2 regions of the Glutamicibacter sp. NPDC087831 genome follow, and region 1 is predicted to be linked to the other one. Evidence: predicted binding sites of a transcription regulator. Region 1 holds the regulator's gene; the other holds the start of a gene.
The links. Region 1 encodes HspR, which represses chaperone genes until heat shock. Its sites were predicted from a motif close to AAGTTGAGTCNNNNNGACTCAACTT; they were not measured.

Region 1 (10,330 bases):
GACTGCCATCGGCAACCTGCGCCGCCATGCCAACAGCTACAACGACCTGAGCTACACCTCGGACGCGGTCGAACGCGAACGCATCTACCGCGCCTTGGTGGAGGAAGAAGCGTATGTGAAAACCATGGAAAAGAAGTACCGCGACAAGGCCAAGGACGTGGACAAGATCCGTGTCGAGGTCGCCGAAGCGCACCGCCAGCACGATGAGTACCTCAAGAGCTGATCAGGTTCGTACATAAAGCGAATGGCTGCCAACCCCATCAAGGGTTGGCAGCCATTCGCTGTCTTGGCGCAGCCTAGCGGCGAACACCGCCGATGAAATAGTCCGAAGGCACAATGACCTTGCCCAGAGGCATCAGGGAAACCGGGATCATCTTCAAGTTTGCGATCCCCAGCGGGATGCCGATAATCGAAATGAACATCGGGATCGCGGTTACCACGTGCCCAACGGCAATCCAGATACCAGCAAAAATGATCCAGATGATGTTGCCGAGGGTGGAGAACGCGCCTACCGGGCCGTTGTCGACCACGGTGCGGCCAAACGGCCACAGCGCATAGCCGGCAATGCGGAACGAGGCGATGCCGAATGGAATGGTCACGATCAGCACGCAGCAGATGATGCCTGCCAACACGTAGCCCAAGGCCAGCCACAGGCCGCCGAAAAGCAGCCAAATAATGTTGAGAATACCGCGCACTAAATCAGTCATGGTTATATTCTCTGTCTTTTGCCTGTTTTACTCCATCGGGGATCCCCCCGATTTTCTTCTAGGGGTGTCCAATCCCCTACCGTTCGGCAAGCATCGAAGCAGCTTGCTCGGATAGGATTAATCATCATGAGCGAATCGAGCGAGCAGCAGCGCCCAGCCCACGGCACTGCCCCTAGGAACCCAGACCTTTTCCGTGCCGAGCCGGTATCCTTCGTGCGCCGCGGCAACCGCCTGCAGGGCCGCCGTGCCAGCGCCTGGGAGCGCAATGCCGATCAGTACGTCATTGAGCCGCCCCGCAAGATCGCCGACACTTCGGTTGCCGATGACTTCCAGCTCGATCCTGCCGAGGCTTTCGGACGCACCGCACCGCTGATCGTGGAGATCGGCACCGGCCTGGGCGAATGCATCGCCAACGCCGCCAAGGATGATCCCGAGCGCAACTACCTCGCCGTTGAGGTCTACCGTCCGGGCCTGGCCCAGCTGATGCTGAAGGTCGAGTCTTTCGGCATCGCCAACGTCCGCGCAGTGCAGGCCAATGCCCCAGAGGTTCTGGATGTCATGCTGGACGAGAACAGCGCCGATGAGATCTGGATCTTCTTCTCAGATCCATGGCACAAGCCGCGCCACCATAAGCGTCGCCTGATCAAGGCCTCGTTCCTGGACAAGGTCTCCCGCGTGCTCAAGCCGGGAGGCACCCTGCGCTTGGCCACCGACTGGTCCAACTACGCCGAGCAAATGCGCGAAGTCCTCGAAGCCCATCCGGACTTCGAAAACCAGCATCATGGCAATCTGTCCGGCACTGAGAGCAACCTGACCAAGGTGCGCCGCGAGGGCATGGAAGGCTTCGACCCCGAGCCAGAATTCACCGATGCCCAGGGTGGCTGGGCCCCGCGTTTCGAGCGCCGGATCCTGACCAGCTTCGAAGGCAAGGCGCTCAAGGCTGGTCGTCTGGTCTTCGATCTGGCGTACACCCGCATCGGCTAGTCGCCGAAATAAAGCATTGAAGAGGCCATGGAATCCATAGGATGGATTCCATGGCCTCTTCTTCTGCGCAAAGTCTGCACTACGCCCAAGCTCCGAGAATGGACTATGCCGGGGTGCGGCTAGAACAATTGTCAATGGACCACGCCCCGGATCTGATCCAGCTCGCAGCCAACGGCCAGTTGGATGAAGCGTGGTTTGCCACCACTCCATCGGCCGAATCCATGCGCTTGGATATCCAGCGCCGCTTGGCATTGCAGGAAACTGGCGAGATGGCTCCCTTTGCGATCATCGACCTGTCCACCGGCAAAGCGGTGGGGGCCACGACTTACTTGAATATCGACGCGGCAAATCACCGCGTGGAAATCGGCTCAACGTTCCTGGCCATGCCAGCCCAAGGCACCGGGATCAATCCAGCTGCCAAGTTCATGCTGCTGCGCCGGGCTTTCGAGGAACTGGATTGCTATTCAGTGGCTTTCTGCACGCACTGGCACAATGCCGCTTCACGCGCCGCGATTGCACGGCTCGGCGCCAAGCAGGATGGCGTGCTGCGCAATCACAAATATGATCCAAAGAGCGGCACCCTGCGCGATACGGTGATGTTCTCAATACTCCCGCACGAATGGCCTGCCGTGCGCACCCAATTGGAAGCGCGCTTGGCCCGGCACGGACGGATCTAGCGTCCGATAGCGCGGCGCGCGGTAAACAGCGTCACGGTCGGTTCACGGCGTTCAGGGCGCATGCCCCTAGCCAACGAAACGATGTCGCCTCCAGCGGTGCCCGCAGCGAAGATGCGAGATTGGCCCTGGCGTACGGCGGAAAGTTCTTGGCGAAGCCCATTGACTTCGGTTTGCAGATAGGCGACTTGATCTTGCAGGTCCAGGATACGCTTGATGCCCTCGAGCGAGACGCCTTCCTTGCTCAGGGCCTGCACCTGGCGCAACAGTGATACGTCGCGCTGCGAGTAGCGGCGTTGCTTTCCGCTCTGGCGGCTGGGCGAAACCAAACCAATGCGGTCATACTGGCGCAGCGTCTGCGGATGCATGTCTGCAAGTTGCGCGGCGACGGAAATGACGAAGACAGGTCGCAGGTACTCCCCGTTCACGTTGCTTCTACCACCTTTCTGCAAGGACCTTGGATTCGGTCCCTATTGCCTTCGAGTCTATCTTCCCTGCCCAGCCAATTCGATGACGGGGCAGGGAAGACAGCCTATTGGGTTCAGAGCTTGGCTTTGGCAGCCAAATCCACTCGTGGATCCTCGCCCTCGGTGGCTGATGCGAAGTCCTCCACGGCCTTCTTTGCAGCATCCGAGAGGTTCTGCGGAATCGCGACATCCAGGACGATCAGCAGATCGCCGGTGGCCTTGGAGGTCTTCACGCCGCGGCCCTTCAGACGCAAGGTGCGCCCGGAGTTGGATCCAGCGGGAACCTTCACCGCAACGGAATCCCCGTCCAGGGTCGGTACGTGGATCTTTGCTCCAAGCACCGCTTCAGCGAAGGTCACCGGCACGTGGATGCGGATGTTGTTCTCTTCGCGCTTGAAGAACGGGTGCTCGCTGACCTTGACCTTGACCAGCAGGTCGCCGTTGCCGGCAGCACCAGGCTGGCCCTTGCCGCGCACGCGCACCGACTGGCCATCCTTGATGCCCGCCGGTATGCGCACGTCAATGACCTCGCCATTCTGCTCGCGCAGGCCAATGGTGGTGCCCTTAATTGATCCGGAGAAGGAAATCGTGGTGCTCGCCGTGCGGTCAGCACCCTTGCGCGGTGGTGCGCTCTGGCCGAAGCCGCCGCCACCGAAACCGCCGCCACCACCGAAGAGGTCGGAGAAGTCCGGCTGTCCGCCGCGGCCACGTGGGCCCGCTCCGCCGCCTCCGAAGAGGTTGGAGAAGATGTCCTCGAAGCCGGCTTGCCCGCCGGGGCCGCCCGGTCCGCCACCAGCAGAGAATCGCGCTCCGCCGCCCATGGCGCGGATCGCGTCGTACTGCTCGCGCTCTTCCTTGTCCGAAAGCACCGAGTTGGCTTCGGAGATGTCCTTGAATTTCTTTTCAGCGGCCGCATCACCCTGGTTGGTATCCGGGTGGTACTTGCGCGCAAGCTTGCGGTACGCCTTCTTGATGTCCGCCTCGCTGGCGTCCTTGGAGACGCCCAGAATGGCGTAAAAGTCTTTTTCGATCCAGTCCTGACTTGCCATCAGGGCCCCATCCTTTCAGTGCCAATTCGACACTGCCCACTGTCGAAGACTCGGCAGTGGGCAGTATCGATTGTGCTATTCGTGGCTATTCGCCGGTTGCTACCAGCACCTGAGCTGCACGCAGGATGATGGTTCCCTTGCGGTAACCGGTGCGCAGCACCTGTCCCACGTGGTCGGCTGGAATCTCGTCAACAGCCTGGCGAAGCAGGGCTTCGTGGATGTTCGGGTCGAACTCCACGCCGGCCTCGTTGATGCGCTCCAGGCCATGCTGAGCCAGAATTCCATCCAGCTTGTTGGCGATCGATGCGAACGGGCCGTCGGCGAGGTCGCCGTGGGCTCGTGCCGCATCGATGTCGTCAAGCACCGGAAGCAGGGTGTTGAGCACGGACTGCACGGCGTTTTCACGCGCTACGGCCCGGTCGCGTTCCACGCGCTTGCGGTAGTTGACGTATTCGGCCTGCAGGCGCAGCAGGTCGTTGCGCAGTTCGGTTTCCACCGCACCGGCCTCTTCCGGCTGCGCCGAATCGGCTTCAGCGCCAGCAGCAGCTTCGTTCAGGATCGCCTCGGCCTGACCCAGGGCGTCAGCGGTTGGCTGCTCGTTGGCGGCCTCTGGCTGGTTCTCCGGCTCCTGGCCGGAGTTCTCGTTCTGGTCCTTTGCCTCGGACATATTCCTAAACTCCTTACTTCTTGTCGGCTTCGTCTTCGTCGATGACCTCGGCGTCGACGATGTCTTCATCAGCGTTCGGTGCCTGCTCGCCCTCAGGAGCCTGGGCGCCCTCGGCCTGCGCGTTGGCGTAGATTGCCTCGCCCAGCTTGGTCTGCGATGCCTGCAGCTTCTCGAACGCGGCCTTGACCTCGTCGTCGTTGTCCTGCTTCTCCAGCGCAGCCTTCAGGGCGTCGACGTCAGCCTGGACCTCGGTCTTGACCTCTTCAGGCAGCTTGTCTTCGTTGTCCTTGATCAGCTTGTCTACGGAGTAGGCAGCCTGCTCAGCGGCGTTACGGGTCTCAGCGGCCTCGCGGCGTGCCTTGTCTTCTTCGGCGTGTGCTTCAGCTTCCTGGACCATGCGCTCGATGTCTTCCTTGGACAGCGAGGAACCACCGGTGATGGTCATCGACTGCTCGGTGCCGGTGCCCTTGTCCTTGGCGGATACGTGCACGATGCCGTTGGCGTCGATGTCGAAGGTGACCTCAACCTGCGGGATGCCGCGAGGAGCCGGTGCGATACCGGTCAGCTCGAATGTGCCCAGCGCCTTGTTGTCGCGGGTGAACTCGCGCTCGCCCTGGAAGACCTGGATGGATACCGAAGGCTGGTTGTCCTCGGCGGTGGTAAAGGTCTCCGAACGCTTGGTCGGGATCGCGGTGTTGCGCTCGATCAGCTTGGTCATCACGCCGCCCTTGGTCTCAATACCCAGGGACAGTGGGGTGACGTCGATGAGCAGAACGTCCTTGCGCTCGCCCTTCAGCACGCCTGCCTGCAGCGCTGCGCCCACGGCGACAACCTCATCTGGGTTCACGCCCTTGTTCGCTTCCTTGCCGGCCAGGTCCTTGACCAGTTCGGCAACGGCTGGCATGCGGGTGGAACCGCCAACCAGGATCACGTGGGCGATGTCCGAAACCTTGACGCCTGCCTCGGCGATGACGTCGTTGAATGGCTTGCGGGTGCGCTCCAGCAGGTCCTTGGTCAGGTCCTGGAACTTGGCACGCGAGAGGTGCTCGTCCAGGTGCACTGGGCCTTCCGGGGTCACCGAGAGGTACTGCAGCGAGATGTTGGTGCTGGTAGCCGAGGACAGTTCCTTCTTGGCCTGCTCAGCAGATTCCTTCAGGCGCTGCAGCGCGATCTTGTCCTTGGACAGGTCCGCGCCCTTGGCCTTGGCCTGGGCCAGCAGCCAATCCACGATGCGCTGATCCCAGTCGTCGCCGCCCAGGCGGTTATCGCCTGCGGTGGAGCGGACCTGGATGGTCGAGAAGCCGTCGTCGTCCTTGCCGACTTCCAGCAGGGAAACGTCGAAGGTGCCGCCACCGAGGTCGAAGACCAGGATGAGCTCGTCTTCCTGGCCCTTTTCCAGGCCGTAAGCCAGCGCAGCTGCGGTTGGCTCGTTGACGATGCGCAGGACGTTCAGGCCGGCGATCTCGCCAGCTTCCTTGGTGGCCTGGCGCTCTGCGTCGTTGAAGTATGCAGGAACGGTGATCACCGCGTCGGTGACCTTCTCGCCCAGGTACGACTCAGCGTCGTTCTTCAGCTTCATCAGGGTACGAGCCGAGATTTCCTGAGCAGTGTACTTCTTCTCGTCAACGTCAATGGTCCAGTCGGTACCCATGTGACGCTTGACCGATGCGATGGTGCGGTCGATGTTGTTGACGGCCTGGCGCTTGGCGATATCGCCAACCAGGACTTCGCCGCTCTTCGAGAAAGCAACGATCGACGGGGTAGTGCGGTTGCCTTCCGCGTTTGCGATAACGGTTGGCTCACCACCTTCGAGCACGGAAACTACGGAGTTGGTGGTTCCTAGGTCGATACCTACGGCACGCGACATAATGGCTCTCCTTTGCCTTGGTTGAAAGTACTAACGCTGAGGACATTTATCCTCATTGAGCGTTCTGCACTCAAGTTTACTCAGCCGCTTTCGACTGTCAAATCAACTTGAGCGAAGGCGACTCAACTTTGCGTTCTGCTCATTTCAACTGCCGTGGTGAGAGAATAATTCCCGTCCTGAAATAATTTTTCATTCATCCGCTTTCAACGCTTCCAGCGGGCGGGAAAAGCGGCAGCTAGGAGCCACCTCATGGAAACGAAGCGCAAGTTCCAGGATCTGCCACCGGGCGGAAAGATCGCGGTCGCCTCTGCGGCAATTGCCGAGCTGACCTTGATGGTTGCGGCACTGCGGGATTTGTACAAGCGCCCTGCAGAACAAGTCAAGGGTCCAAAGCCGGCATGGGCAGCGGCCAGCATGATCAATTTCCTTGGCCCCATCGCCTATTTTGCTTTTGGACGCCGCAAGTAATCCCTTGGCATTCCATAGCCACTGGAAAACAAGCCGTCCTCGGTCATTCGAGGACGGCTTGTTCGCTTTCAGCGAGTTCGGGTTAGCCCATCAGGCTAATTCCCCGGGCAGCCAGAACGCCAAACGCGGTGCCCCACAAGATAATCGAGATGATCTGCCAGATGATCACCTTCTGCTTATTGGCGCCGAAGGAGACCAAGGCAGCCGAGGTCACCTGCGAAGGCAGGATGGTCTGCCCCAGAAGGCTCACCCCGGCAATGCCGTATTTATCGAAAGCTCGGCGCAGCTTCTCGAACTTGCGTTCCTTCTTCTCCGAGTCCTTGCCCTTGCGAACCTTGTTCCGCACGGCGTGGGCGCTGTTGACGAACAACAGCATGGAAATCACGTTGCCGATCACGGCGGTGGCGATGGCAGCAACCACCGGAACACCGATGACCACGCCAATGGCCGAACCAAAGTAGGACTCGATCAGCGGAATGGCAGCTAGCAAGGCAACCGCCAAGAATTGCAGTGGCTCCGGGAAGGACGCGGCGAAATTCTGCAGGGATTCAATCATGGCTGGTGCTCCTGAAGCGGTGAAGGTTAATCGGCAGCTCGTTGCTTCAATCCTATGTATCGCCTAGTCGAAACGTGATCAATCAGCGGAGCTAAACTTTTGACGCGCAATTTCCCGGGTTTAACGCAAAACTCCCCCGCATCCATTGGGATGGATGCGAGGGAGTACTCCGCAAGGATTAGTGCCAGCGCCTAGTTGCCACGACCAGCTGGGCTCGATGCGCGACGCGGGCCACGCGAACGGCCACCGGTTGCACCGCCAGCGGCATTGCGGCCGCCGGTTCGCGGTGAGCGCGAAGGGCTCGACGGGCGTTCAGCGTTGGCACCTCGTGCGCCGCGGGCTGGACGGTCGGAGTTCGCACCGCGGGCGCTGCGCGCTGGACGCTCGCCCTGGCTAGCGCCGTCACGTTCCGTACGGCGGCGTTCGCCGCCACGGCCCTGGGCTTCGGCAGCTGGCTTGGCGCCACGCGCCGGGCGCTGGCCGCGGCCACCGCGGCCGGCACCTTCACCGGCAGGCTTGCTCTTGGCAGGATTGCGCTTCTGCTGAACCGGAGCAACGTAGGCAACCGGCTCGGCAACTTCGCCGACGACCTTGGCCACAACCGGAGAATTCAGGTTGACCTTTTCGAAAGGCACCTTCAGTCCGGCCTGCTTCAGCAAAGTCGAAACGTCGCCCTGCTGATCAGGGGTGCAGATGGTCACTACAGTTCCATCCGAACCCGCACGTGCGGTACGGCCGGAGCGGTGGGTGTAGGCCTTGTGCTCTGCTGGTGGATCAACGTGGACAACCAGCTCCACACCATCAACGTGCACGCCACGAGCGGCTACGTCGGTGGCGACAAGAACCTTCGCCTCGCCTGAAGCAAAAGCCGCAAGGTTGCGGTCACGGGCATTCTGCGAGAGGTTACCGTGCAGGTCTACCGCCGGAACGCCAGCCTTGGACAGGGTGAGCGCCATCTTCTTGGCGTGGTGCTTGGTGCGCATGAACATGATGCGACGGGCAGTGCCCTGGGCCAGAACGCGGATCAGGTCCTTCTTATCATCGTTGCCGATGACGAAGACGTGGTGCTCCATGGTGTTCACAGCGGCCTTGGGTGCATCCACCGAGTGAATGGTCGGGTTGCTCAGGTAGCGCTTGACCACCTTGTCCACACCGTTGTCCAAGGTAGCGGAGAACAGCATGTGCTGGATGCCGGTTGGCATGCGGTCCATGATGCGGCGAACTACAGGCAGGAAGCCCATGTCGGCCATGTGGTCGGCTTCATCCAGCACGGAGATTTCCAGCTGGGACAGGTCCACGACCTTCTGCTTGATCAGGTCATCCAGGCGGCCCGGGCAGGCGATGACAATGTCCACGCCCTCGTTCATGGCCTTTTCCTGGCGGCTCTGGGCCACGCCACCGTAGATCACGGTGGTACGCAGGCCTGCGGCCTTTGCCAGCGGGTCAACGGTCTTGGCAATCTGGGTCGCCAGTTCACGGGTTGGAGCCATGATCAGCGCGCGTGGGAAACGGGCCTTGCGACGCTGTGGGCGATCTGCCAGCCGAGCTACCAGGGGCAGCGAGAAGGCCAAAGTCTTGCCGGAGCCGGTCTGGCCGCGGCCCAGGACGTCGCCGCCGGCCAAGGTCGACGGCAAGGTGGCTTCCTGGATCGGGAAAGCGGCTTCGATCCCGCTGGCAACAAGGACTTTCGACAGGTATTCGGGCACGCCGAGGGCGCTAAAAGTTACGGACATATTCAAACTTTCTCTCTGATTCGCACGCCTGCTTCAGGCGTTGGGTTTCGCCGAGCCAGGAGGAAGTCCGCAACATGCAAGGCCAAGGAAGGCCTGCTGCCAAAAGTGGACCGGCGGAGGTTTTCCGGGCGATTCACAGGAGGGAAATCTAAACTGTCGACGCATGCGCCACAGAATTTTCCGGTGACGCACAAGTATCCATACTACAGTGCGAAAGCGGGGCCCGTCTGTGAGCGGCCCCGCTTTGCACTGCCGCCCCGGGAGACGTTCACCACTAGGGCTCCCGGGACAGGCCGCCGCGCTGCCTAGTTCAGCTCGAATTCCTTCTTCGCCAATTTCGAGGGCCACCAGACCTTTGGTCCGATTTCTTCGACCAGCGCCGGCACCAGCAGGCTTCGCACGACGAAGGTATCCAAGAGCACCCCGAAGGCCACGATGAAGCCCAACTGGCCCAGGAACATGATTGGCACCACACCCAGTGCGGCGAAGGTAGCGGCAAGCACCACGCCGGCGGAGGTAATCACGCCGCCGGTGACCTTCAAGCCCACCCGCATGCCCTCACGGGTTCCGCGCTTCAAGGATTCCTCGCGCACACGGGTCATCAAGAAGATGTTGTAGTCAACGCCCAGCGCCACCAGGAAGACAAAGCCGAACAGCGGTACGGATGGATCGGCACCCACGTAGCCGAAGACATTGTTGAAGACCAGCGCACTGACACCCATCGCCGTACCGTAGGACAGCACGGTGGTCAGGATCAGCAGCACCGGAGCCAGAATGGAACGCAGCAGCAGCATCAAGATCAGCAAGATGGCCAGGAGGGTAATCGGAATGATCTTGAACAGATCCGCGATGGCCGTCTCGTTGGTATCGAGCTGGGTCGCAGTGGTGCCGCCGACCAGCGCGTCGGCGTCGACCGCATGCAGCTGCTCGCGCAGCTCGACCACGGTCTGCTTGGCGGCATCCGAGTCGGCCGCATCGGCCAGCGTCACCGACATCAGGTTGCGGCCTTCGACGCTCATTGGCTCGGCCCCGCGGGCGGCCATGGCCGGTCCGCCGTCTTCAGCCTGCAAGTAGGCCGAATCCACGCCGGTGACATCAAGGGCCTTTTCCAGGGCCGTCTGCGCTTCGGCTTCATCGACAATCACCGTGGCCGGGGAT
Region 2 (10,330 bases), on a different contig from region 1:
GTGGCATTATCCGAGACCACGCGCACAAGGCCGATTAACTGGTGGTCTACGTCGTAGGCGTAGATTACGCATGCTGAATTCTTCAGGCCCTCAAATAGTACGTCTGGGTTGTCTGTATAGGCGCTCCAGCCCACCGCGTTGTAGAGCGAGAGTATTTGTTCCTCGGAAGGCACCTTAGTGGTGGAGAGTTCCATCGAGTCCTTTTACTGTTGCGGGGAAACCGAAAGGATCTCTGCGTTGCCCAGCAACGGATGCTTCACCAGTTCTGTTTCCAATGTGTGGATGATGGCTTGGGCGGAGTCGCCGTTGTAAACGAACACCGGGCCATCATGCCGGTAGTAGACATCCTCATGCCATCCGATTTCGCCGTCACCCAATGCATGCTGCAGGGCCCTGACTGTTGGCTCCAGATCCGATTCCGATTCGGCCCCAAGCCTGGTTCGAAGCAAAACGTACTCGCTGCCGCCTACTTCGGTGCGTTGTCCATCAATAATCAGCCAGGAACCATGCCCCAGTCCTCCATCGATGAGCGAAGAGAGCAATTCGGAAAACAGCTTCTTCGGTTCGGGGGTGGCCACTTCAAGGTTAATGTCGCTGGAGATCGGCTCCTCAGCCGCGTCCAATGTGGTCTTGGCGCTGATGATGGTTCCGGAAGACTTGTATTTGGGCAACAATGTATCGAGCAGGCCCGCCTCATGATCTTTGCGCAGGCGTTCGGTCATCGGCTGGGCAAAATGGATCTGCACCCGGTGAGTCGAAGCCTCCGATGATTTCCTGGCGAACAGCGACATGTCCTCAGTCCTCGTGTGGGTCGGAAATGCAAAAGACGATTCCGTAAGGATCGCGCATAATGGTCCAGCCAAAAGTGGGATCTTCGGTGTGGTCCTCAACGCGTGTTGCGCCAGCAGCCATGCAACGGGTGACTTCCTGCTCGCGGCTGGTGCTTGCTTCCAAGTCGAGATGAACCCGGTTCTTGCCGGCAGTGATCTCATCAACTTTTTGGAACCCCAACCGAGCGCTGAAGCCAGGGACGCTGATCATGGTGAACCCCGGGTACTGGCCCAGATATTTCCCGCCCAGAACAGCCCTCCACCAAGCCGAGGCAGCTTTCTCGTCAAGGGCATCAAGGGTGATCATTCCAATGTTCGCCATGCAGTCAAAGGTACCGGGAGTCTTCCTGCTTAGCTAGAGGTTGACTGCATTTCTGCCGCTGACTAGCGCACTTTCTAAGTGAAGAAAAGGGGCTTGCTTGGCCGGGACGGAAGTCCCGACCGAGCAAGCCCCTTTATGGGCTATGCCGGCCTAGCTATCGAAGTAGTTTGGCGCGTGCTCGTTGTGAGCAGGTGGAGTCGGCATCTCGACTTTCTTCTGCACCTTCAGCATGCCAGCGGCGTAGTCCACCGAAACGGTGTCACCAGCGGCAAGCGAATCACAGATCAGCAGGTCGGCAATGGCATCCTGTACCTTCCGCTGTACCAGCCGGCGCAGCGGGCGAGCACCGAACTCGGGGTCGTAGCCTTCGTTTGCCAGCCACTGTACGGCAGCGTCGCTCACCTCCAGCTTCAGCTCCTGGTCCACCAAGCGAGCTTCGGTCTCGGCGATGACCAGCTTGACGATCTGGCCAATCTCGGACTGCGAGAGCTTGGAGAACAGCAGTACCTCGTCCAGCCGGTTCAGGAACTCTGGGCGCATGAACTCGCGTACCTTGCCCATGACCTTGGCCCGGATTTCTCCAGCCTCACTGGTGGCATTGGCGGAGGTGAAACCGAAGTTTCCGGCCTTGTTGGCCAAGTACTCGCCGCCGAGGTTGCTGGTCATCAGGATCAGCGTGTTGGAGAAATCGACAGTGCGCCCGGCTGAGTCGGTCAACCGGCCGTCATCGAGTACCTGCAGCAGCACGTTGAACACGTCCGGGTGGGCCTTCTCGATTTCATCGAGCAGCACGACCGAATACGGGTTGCGGCGGATCTTCTCGGTCAGCTGGCCGGGCTCGTCATGGCCGATGTACCCCGGAGGTGCTCCGATCAGGCGCGCCACGGTGTGCTTCTCACCGTATTCGCTCATATCGACGCGAACCAGCGATTCGGCCGAACCGAAGAGGTTTGCAGCCAGGGCCTTGGCCAGTTCGGTCTTTCCGACGCCGGTGGGACCCAGGAAAAGGAACGAGCCGATGGGGCGACCTGCTGGCGACATTCCGGTACGGTTGCGACGCACGGCGCGTGCCACAGCGGCAACGGCATCGTGCTGGCCGATGACCGAAGCATGCAGGGAATCTTCCAGCGAAGCCAAGCGTGCCTTGTCATCTCCCGAGATGCGCGAGGTGGGGATGCCGGTGGATCGGGAGATCACTTCCGAAATCTGCTTCTCATCCACTACCCGGGTGACCCCTGCATCGCCGGCCTCCTCAGCAGCCTTGATGCGCGCGGTCATCTCCACGATGTGGTCACGCCATGCGCCAGCTTCTTCGAATCGTTCCTCGCCGATAGCGCGTGACTTCTCGCGCTCGGCGTCTACCAATTCGGCACGCAGGGACTGCACATCCTCGGCATCTCCGGCAGCGATGGACCGCCGGGCACCGGCGATATCGATCAAGTCGATGGCCTTGTCAGGAAGCTGGCGGTCGTTCAGGTAGCGGGCAGAGAGCGTCACCGCGGCCTTGAGCGCTTCGGGGGTGTACTGCACCTGGTGGTGATCCTCGTAGGATTCGCGCAGGCCGTCCAAAATGGCCAGTGCAGTTTCCTCCGACGGCTCGGCGACAGTAACCTTGCCGAAGCGCCGAGCCAGCGCGCTGTCCTTCTCCACCTTGCGGAACTCATCGAGCGTAGTGGCGCCGATCATGTGCAGCTCGCCACGCGCCAAACGCGGCTTGAGGATATTTGCGGCGTCCATATTGCCGGACTCGCCAGAGCCTGCACCGACCAGCAGATGCATCTCATCGATGAATATCAGCACCTGCCCCTCGGCTGCGGCTACCTCGTCGAGCAGGCCGGTGAGCCGCTGCTCGAAATCTCCGCGGTAGCGGGTTCCGGCGAGCATGCCCGGAAGATCAATGGAGATCAAGGCCGCATTGCGCAGTTGGGCTGGTACCTGGTCATCGATGATGGCGCGGGCCAGGCCTTCGGCAATGGCGGTCTTGCCCACGCCGGCCTCGCCAATCAGCACAGGGTTGTTCTTGGTGCGACGGGCCAGGATTTCAATAACCTGATCCAGTTCCTCCTTGCGTCCGATCACCGGATCAATCTGGCCGTCGGAGGCCAGCAGGGTCAGATCGGTTCCGTAGCGTTCGAGCATGGACACGTCGGACTCGGAATCGGACTGGTTCTGGGCATCGTTTTGGCCACGCTGGGCCTGCTCCATGGCGGCTTGCTGCAAGGACTGGCCGGTGATGCCGTGCTGCGCCAGGAGCTGGCTGACCGGAGATTCCGGGTTGAAAACGAAGGCCAGGAAAAGATGATCAGGGTCGATGTAGGTCGAACCGTAGTTACGAGCAACCTGATAGGCGTCAAAGAGGCTGCGCTGAGCTGCCGACGATAGGTGGGATGGTTTCTCGCCCTTCTCCTGGGACTTGGGCATGCGCGCGATGGCATCTGCACTCAAAGCCTCGATGTCGATACCCATGGCGGTCAGGTGCTCGCCGACTGGTTCGGTGCGCAGCAGGGCCATCAGGAGGTGCAGCGAATCAATCTCGTCGTGGCCATGCTCCTGGGAAATCGCTGCCGCGGTGGCTACCGCTTCGTGGGTGCGGGCGGAAAGCAGGCGCGTGAGGTCGATGGGACGTGCTGCCTGGGCACGTGAAGACAGGAATCGAGAGAGGAATTCCTCAAACGAGCCATCTGACGGTGCGCCGAAAAATGCTGGCAAGTGAGCCTCCTAATAGAAACTTGAGCGGTCTATGCTCATGTTCAACGCATATGGCGCGCAGATATTCCCGAACCAGCCGGGCAAGGTGTCAAAGAGGTTGACTTCACACTAATAGCTGGAAAGCAGGCGCTAGTCTTTCGGGATTTCGATAAGGCCCATACGCGCGGCCGCAACCAGGGCCTGGACCCGATCGCGAACATTCAGCTTAACGAAAATCTTCGCCATATGGGTTTTAACCGTGGTTTCGGAAATAGTCAGAGTTCTTGAAATCTCGGTATTGTTTAGCCCGCGTGCGAGCAGTTTTAGAATCTCGAATTCCCGATTGGTAATTCCCAAGTCATAGGCCAGTTCTTGAATGTCTTGGGAATTATCCCGGTAAGCTTCGCGAACCGCAGAAACTAGATCAGAAGAAACCGACGGGGAAATGGCTGCAGTTCCTTGGTGAACGGCATGGATCGCATGAATAATTTCATCTGGTTCAGAGTCTTTTACCAAGTATCCGCTGGCCCCAGCGGTCAGTACCGGAACCAGATAGTCGTCCGAAGAAAAGGCGGTAATGGCAAGCACTGAGGGGCTGTCTTCGGCAGATTTGATTGCTTTAGTAGCGCTAACCCCGTCCATTATCGGCATCTGCAAATCCATGAGCACAACGTCCACTTGATTGCCGCTGCAATACTCGACGGCGGCCTGTCCATTTTCAACAGAATTAACCGTTACAATTCCGGGGTCTGTTGCTAGGATTGTGCCCAACGCATGCCGAATTAGAGGTTCATCATCGACAATAAGGACCTTTATTTGTTCCATCTGATTCCTCTGATTCGATGTGGGTGGCCTCATGTTGGCCTGTTCACCTGAAAGTATATAAGTTGATCTGATGTGGAGTTTGTTATGAAGGGTTTGAAAATGCTGGCCGTAGCAGCATTAGTTCTGGCACCATTGACCGCCGTGGCAGCTCCTGCATCTGCTGCGAGCTCTCCAGCCTCCAGCAGTGGCAACGTTGCTACTCCTGCTGGCTTTGGCTCAGCCTTCTCGGAGTGGTTCTGCAAACGCTACGGCGTCGCCTGCCCATAACGCGGTTTATTTGACTTGATCATCTGAGCCGGGAATTATTCGGCATATGAATGGACGACTAAAGGACACCCTGACCAAGCTCTTCGCTGGTCGGGGTGTCATTGTTTGGACTGGTATTGCGGTTCTGATCGCGGTTTCCAGTAGTGAGTTCGTGACTCTGCTGGAAGACGGATTTAGTGGTTCGTCGGATATTTCGGTTCGAGGCGCGTTGCTCGGCGTAGGACTGTGCGCAATTCTTGCGCTTGGTCTTCGCTGGGTTGCCGTATCCGTCGGATTGTTTGTGGCAGTTGCCTATTTCTTCCTCACGGACGGCGCCTTGTTCTTCTGGACTGTCGTTTCATTCATGATTTTTTCGGCGCTGGCAGCTACGGCCAGTGCCATGAGTGTTAGGGCCTTATTCCTAACCTTGTCCGCAGCGTGGATGGTGCAGTTCGGCATCCAGTCCGGGCAAGACGCGGTTCTGCTTGTCGGGATTGCCCCGTTGACGGCGATGGCGTTCTTCTTAACGAGGAATATTTACTTGCTGCGCGAGAAGAACGAGCTCGCTCTTCGGCAAATGCATACGGTCAAAGAGCAGACTCGTCTTGCTGTCGACCGGGAGCGAAAGAACATTGCCCGGGATCTGCACGATATTGTCGCGCATGACATCACGGTCGTGGCCATGCAGTCGAAGGCCGCGAAATTCGCAAACGATGGGCAGAAGGCCCTCGAAGCTCTGGATGTCATCGCCAAACTGAGTACTGAGACTTTGCACGATTTACGCCTGATGCTCAATGTCCTGAGGGCTGATGGGACCATGGCAGATCCCTCGTCCCAGGGCATTGATAAGCCGGCCGCTACTACTGTTTACGCGCTTCAGGGTGCAGAACTTTTCGTTCAGAGGCTAAAAGAGGCAAATTTCGAGGTGAGCTCCACCACTGACGAGAAAATTTCCGAATTGCCCCGTTCTGCACAGACTGCGATTTATCGGGTCATGCAAGAAGGTACAACAAATGTGATAAAGCACGGTGCCTTGGGCGGGAAGTGCACCTTCGAACTCACGGTCCAAGGGGCAGAGGGCATCCTGGAAATTACTAATCAGATAGGGAATTTCGACAAGAAGGCGAGTGGGTTGCCCGAAGGCGGGACAGGCCTGATTGGCATGGGTGACAGGATGCGTGCATTTGGTGGAAAGTTTGCAACCAGTTCCGAAAACGGTGTTTGGGCACTGCGCGCAAGCATCCCGTTCTGACCCCTGCCCTCCTACTAAAGTATGATTTCGGATTTTCGCAGGACGCGATAAGTTAGACATGTATCGGTGAAGACCGATCACCGGGAAGGTACTTGGTGGTGTTTTGCGAGTGGCATCACTAAGGATCCGAGGGTGATTAAAAGGTACGTTGCATTGCGTAAACGGACTGATCTTTCATCGGCGCTGTGCCCCCATCGCACGCCGTTGTCTGTCAGTAATGCAACGTACCTTTTATAACTTAAACCCAGCCCGTGTTTCTGCGTTCTGCCTCACACCTCAGGCCGGAATGGGCCTGCGTGGCGGGGTGTTGCGCCTATGGAGAGCATTTCCTGTCTGGGAAGCGAGAGCGCATGAGTACCCAGGCGGATACGGTTGTTTGGCAACAATAAGGCCTGGCCGTGGAGCCTAAGGGCGGCTTTGATAGCAAGACGGCAGATGCTGCGATCAACGCAGAAGCAACCGCAGATTCTTTGGCCGTGAAGGCCGGCGAACCAAGCGGGGCCCATGGTTCGATCGCCTGCCGTGGCACGACGCCGAGCTGGCCACGCGCAGCGCCTAATCGATGAATCAACGGCAAAGGGTGCGAGAACTCGAATTAGCTCTCGCACCCTTTGCCGTTGCTGGTGGTCTAAACCTCGGAGGCCTCTGCCTCTTGGGTGTCTTTCAAAACGTGATCAGAAACCTTGGCCAGCGCTCGTTCCAGTGAAGAACGCAAGACCACAGGAATCGTGATCTCGTCATTAATCTCGACAAGGCCTTCGCGTTCGAAGACGCGCAGCAGGGACTCGACCTGGGGGACAACCTCCTCAAGGCTGGCAATCAGGTGATGCTGCTCGGCGGGAAGGTCATCTTCGGTCGGAACTTGCAACGCGAACTCGGCACGTGGCGGTGTCGATGATGCGGCATTGCTCAACACGCCGGCCAACATCTCGGCGATCTGCGCCTTGCCCGGCTGCTCCAAGGTGTTGATCAGGATGTGCGAGTAGAGAACCTCTGCAATCAGCTCCTTGACCAAGCGGGCGCCTTGTCCGCTGGATGCCAGCAGCGCATCGCTGAGCGACTCGGTTGGGGTTGCGTTCGGTTCCTGGTAGCGCAGCATGGCCGTGCCGATCAGGGCGTCCCAGTATGCCGATAGGCGTGGAATGTCGGCCAGCGAAGAAACGGCAGTGCCGTCTTCCGGCTCCCACTGGGCATCTTCTGGAACGCCGGCGGATTCATCGACCTTGACGAACAGGCCCAGCGCGCTGGCCGCATCCTGCAGCGTATCGCCGGTGAGTACGCCAGCTGGGGTGGTCGGCTTGCCTTCGCCAACCCAGCTGATCAACTCGCGAGCCGCAAAAACGAAGGGCATCGCTTCGAGGCTGCCGTTGGCCTCATCATCTTCGAGATAGGGCGCCACGATGGGTGAATCGCCAGCCATGCGGGAGAGGAACTCGAAAGTCTGCTTGAAGTCATCCACGCTTCCGCCGAAATTAGCGGTCGTGCCCAGGAAAGTCAGGTAATGCTTGAGGATCGCAGCGCTGGCTTCCGAAACTTCCTTGCCCAGCGACGTCAAGTGGCCCAACTGTTCACCCAGAATCGTCGGATCCAGGGTTTTGACGTCAACGCTCTGGCGCAACTGGGCATGCACGGTCAGCAGGGTAGTGAGCCCTTCGAGCGCTGCGCGGGTCTCGCTAGCTGCCTGGCCCTCTTCGTGGAAGTGGCGGAAGAGCGAGGACTTGAACGGCTGAAGAGCTTGGCGCACTTCGGATTCAAAAGGCACGCTGCTGGCGCCGGAACGGCGGGCTGGATGACCCTGGGCAGGCTTCTTCTTGGCTGGTTTACGTGAGGCCATGAGTGTGGTGCAGTTCCTTAGAAATGGCTGATCGGCGGGATTGGTAATTCGCTTCTCTCCAGTCTACGCAGGACGCGCTGGGGGCGAAGTTCCCGATGGGCGATAGTGATGCAGCCTCTGGGGAAAGTGCCCGTACGGGAGGAAGTACTTGTTGAAAGTTCGGAATAGGCAATCATTTACCGCAAGAAACACGAACCTCCTGCCGGTGTGGTGGCGCTCACCGTCGAATCGTCAGGACGCGTTGATTTTCCCTGAGGATCGCGCGACAGTGAAGACATGCGGGCTCGTGTGGAGAGGCCGTCGAAATGCTAGGAGAGTGGATCATGGCTGGAGTAGGCGTGCCAGATCATGTCGTTGTTGTAGGCGCTGGCTTTGTTGGCCTGTCGACCGCTTGGTACCTGCAGGAAGCGGGCATTAAGGTCACCGTCGTGGATCGCGGCGGCGTCGCGTCCGGTTCCTCTTGGGGTAACGCCGGCTGGTTGACCCCGGCCCTGACCCTGCCCATCGCGGAGCCTGCAATTTTCAAGAACGGCCTGAAGATGATGCTCGACCCGGCATCCCCGCTGTACATTCCGCTGAAGGCCGATGCCAAGTTGCTCCGCTTCCTGATCGGTTTTGCCTGGCACTCGACCCCGAAGAAGTGGGAAGAAGCCATGCGGGTCTACTCGGAAATCGGCGCAACCGGTTTGGATGCCTTCGACGAAATCGCGCAGGCGACTTCGGCAGGGCCGGGCGTGCAGGAGCCGACCAAGCCGGCAAATCCATTCTTGACCGGATTCACCTCGCTCAGCGACCGCGATGCGCTGCTGCATGAATTCGAGATGATCGAGAAGACCGGCGGCGAAGTTGATTACGAATTGCTCACCGGCGACGAGTTGCGCGGCATCGAGCCGACCCTGTCCAATAAGGTCGCTGCGGGCGTAGCCATCAAGAACCAGCGCTACATCAACCCGCCGAAGTTCATGGATTCACTGGCCGAATCCGTCATCGCCCGCGGCGGCGACATCATCGGAGCCTTCAACGTCACCGATGTGCGCGACAATCGCGGCTCGGTCACCGTCATCGGTTCCGAAGGCCGTTCAATCACCGCGGATCACGTGGTGCTGGCTACCGGTGCTTGGATGACCGACATGGCCAGCAAGTTCGGTGTGAACGTTGTGGTTCAGGCAGGCCGCGGCTACTCGTTCACCGTGGAGCCGGAACACATGCCAACGCACCCGATCTACTTCCCGACCCAGCGCGTTGCCTGCACCCCGCTGGGCGATCGTTTCCGCATCGCCGGCACCATGGAATTCCGCGACGCCAACCACAAGCTGGAGCCGAAGCGCATTGAGGCCATCGTTGCCGCTGCGACCCCGGTCTACCAGGGGATTAACTGGGAGAACCGCAAAGAAGAATGGGTGGGTGGACGCCCATGCACCGCGGACGGCATGCCACTCATTGGCCAGACCGGATCCTCGCGCGTGTCGGTTGGCGGCGGCCACGGCATGTGGGGCGTTGCGCTGGGACCGCTGACTGGCAAGATCCTGGCTGCCCAGATTGCTGGCCAGCAGGTTCCAGGCATCGCCCGGCACTTCAACCCCTTGCGCAAGGGGTTCTAAGCGTTTCGGTCCACACCCGGAACGAAATAAAACAACCGGCTTGCGGTGCATCATGGCGATGCGCTGCAAGCCGGTTTTCCTTTAAGGCTGTCTTTTACGCGCTTTAGGCATGGCGGGTTGATGTCCCGGCAAGGATCGCGCGGTAGCCTTCGGCAAATCCTGGATACTGCAGTTCAAGCCCGCTGGCTAGCAGCTTGGAATTATCGAGCCGGCGGTCGGCAGCACGTCGTGCCGGGGCTTGTCCTGCCTCTTCCGGCGCAGGCAAACCAAGTTCCTTGGCCAAAAACTGGTAGACCTCGCCTAGCTGGGCTGGGGTGCTGTCACTGGCCAGGTAGAGGCCAGCGGCTTGCTCTCCCAGCGCCGCAACGTGAACGATGGCCGCGGCCAGGTCATCGCGGTGGATGCGGTTGGTCCAATGCGAGCCCGCGGGAATCTGTGCGGCTCCGGCAGTGACGTGATCGATGAGCCGGGTGCGGCCCGGGCCGTAGATTCCCGACGCCCGCAGGATTGTTACCGGCAGGCCGCTGCCGGCGAGCGCTGCCTCGGTGTGCGCAAGGACCTGCGCGGCGGGGCTAGCTGGGGCAAGCGGTGCTGATTCGTCGACGAGTTCTCCGTTGGCGCCGCCCATCACTGCGGTGGAGGAGATGTAGATAAGCCGGCGAAGATTGGGGCATTGGGCTGCCAGCCGTGAAGCCAGTTCTTTGGCGACCTGCAGATAGCCGCGCGTGTAGC

Region 2: a site for HspR is predicted at 3,879-3,903, ahead of ACIOJF_RS13910 (ATP-dependent Clp protease ATP-binding subunit). Genes of this name have one in related genera too.

What each region holds. Positions count from the first base shown of each region.
Region 1 is NZ_JBIUVH010000001.1:86,305-96,634, reverse strand. It holds gene ACIOJF_RS00460 (TerC family protein) at 1-223, shown strand, start outside; gene ACIOJF_RS00455 (YccF domain-containing protein) at 297-707, opposite strand; gene trmB (tRNA (guanosine(46)-N7)-methyltransferase TrmB) at 834-1,691, shown strand; gene ACIOJF_RS00445 (GNAT family N-acetyltransferase) at 1,742-2,368, shown strand; gene ACIOJF_RS00440 (heat shock protein transcriptional repressor HspR) at 2,365-2,793, opposite strand; gene ACIOJF_RS00435 (DnaJ C-terminal domain-containing protein) at 2,907-3,881, opposite strand; gene ACIOJF_RS00430 (nucleotide exchange factor GrpE) at 3,967-4,548, opposite strand; gene dnaK (molecular chaperone DnaK) at 4,562-6,415, opposite strand; gene ACIOJF_RS00420 (PLD nuclease N-terminal domain-containing protein) at 6,665-6,883, shown strand; gene ACIOJF_RS00415 (small multi-drug export protein) at 6,966-7,439, opposite strand; gene ACIOJF_RS00410 (DEAD/DEAH box helicase) at 7,631-9,172, opposite strand; gene ACIOJF_RS00405 (MMPL family transporter) at 9,478-10,330, opposite strand, start outside.
Region 2 is NZ_JBIUVH010000004.1:195,266-205,595, forward strand. It holds gene ACIOJF_RS13895 (GNAT family N-acetyltransferase) at 1-194, opposite strand, end outside; gene ACIOJF_RS13900 (hypothetical protein) at 204-791, opposite strand; gene ACIOJF_RS13905 (VOC family protein) at 796-1,152, opposite strand; gene ACIOJF_RS13910 (ATP-dependent Clp protease ATP-binding subunit) at 1,303-3,861, opposite strand; gene ACIOJF_RS13915 (response regulator transcription factor) at 3,991-4,665, opposite strand; gene ACIOJF_RS13920 (sensor histidine kinase) at 4,979-6,163, shown strand; gene ACIOJF_RS13925 (hypothetical protein) at 6,792-7,997, opposite strand; gene ACIOJF_RS13930 (FAD-binding oxidoreductase) at 8,321-9,598, shown strand; gene ACIOJF_RS13935 (NAD-dependent epimerase/dehydratase family protein) at 9,702-10,330, opposite strand, start outside.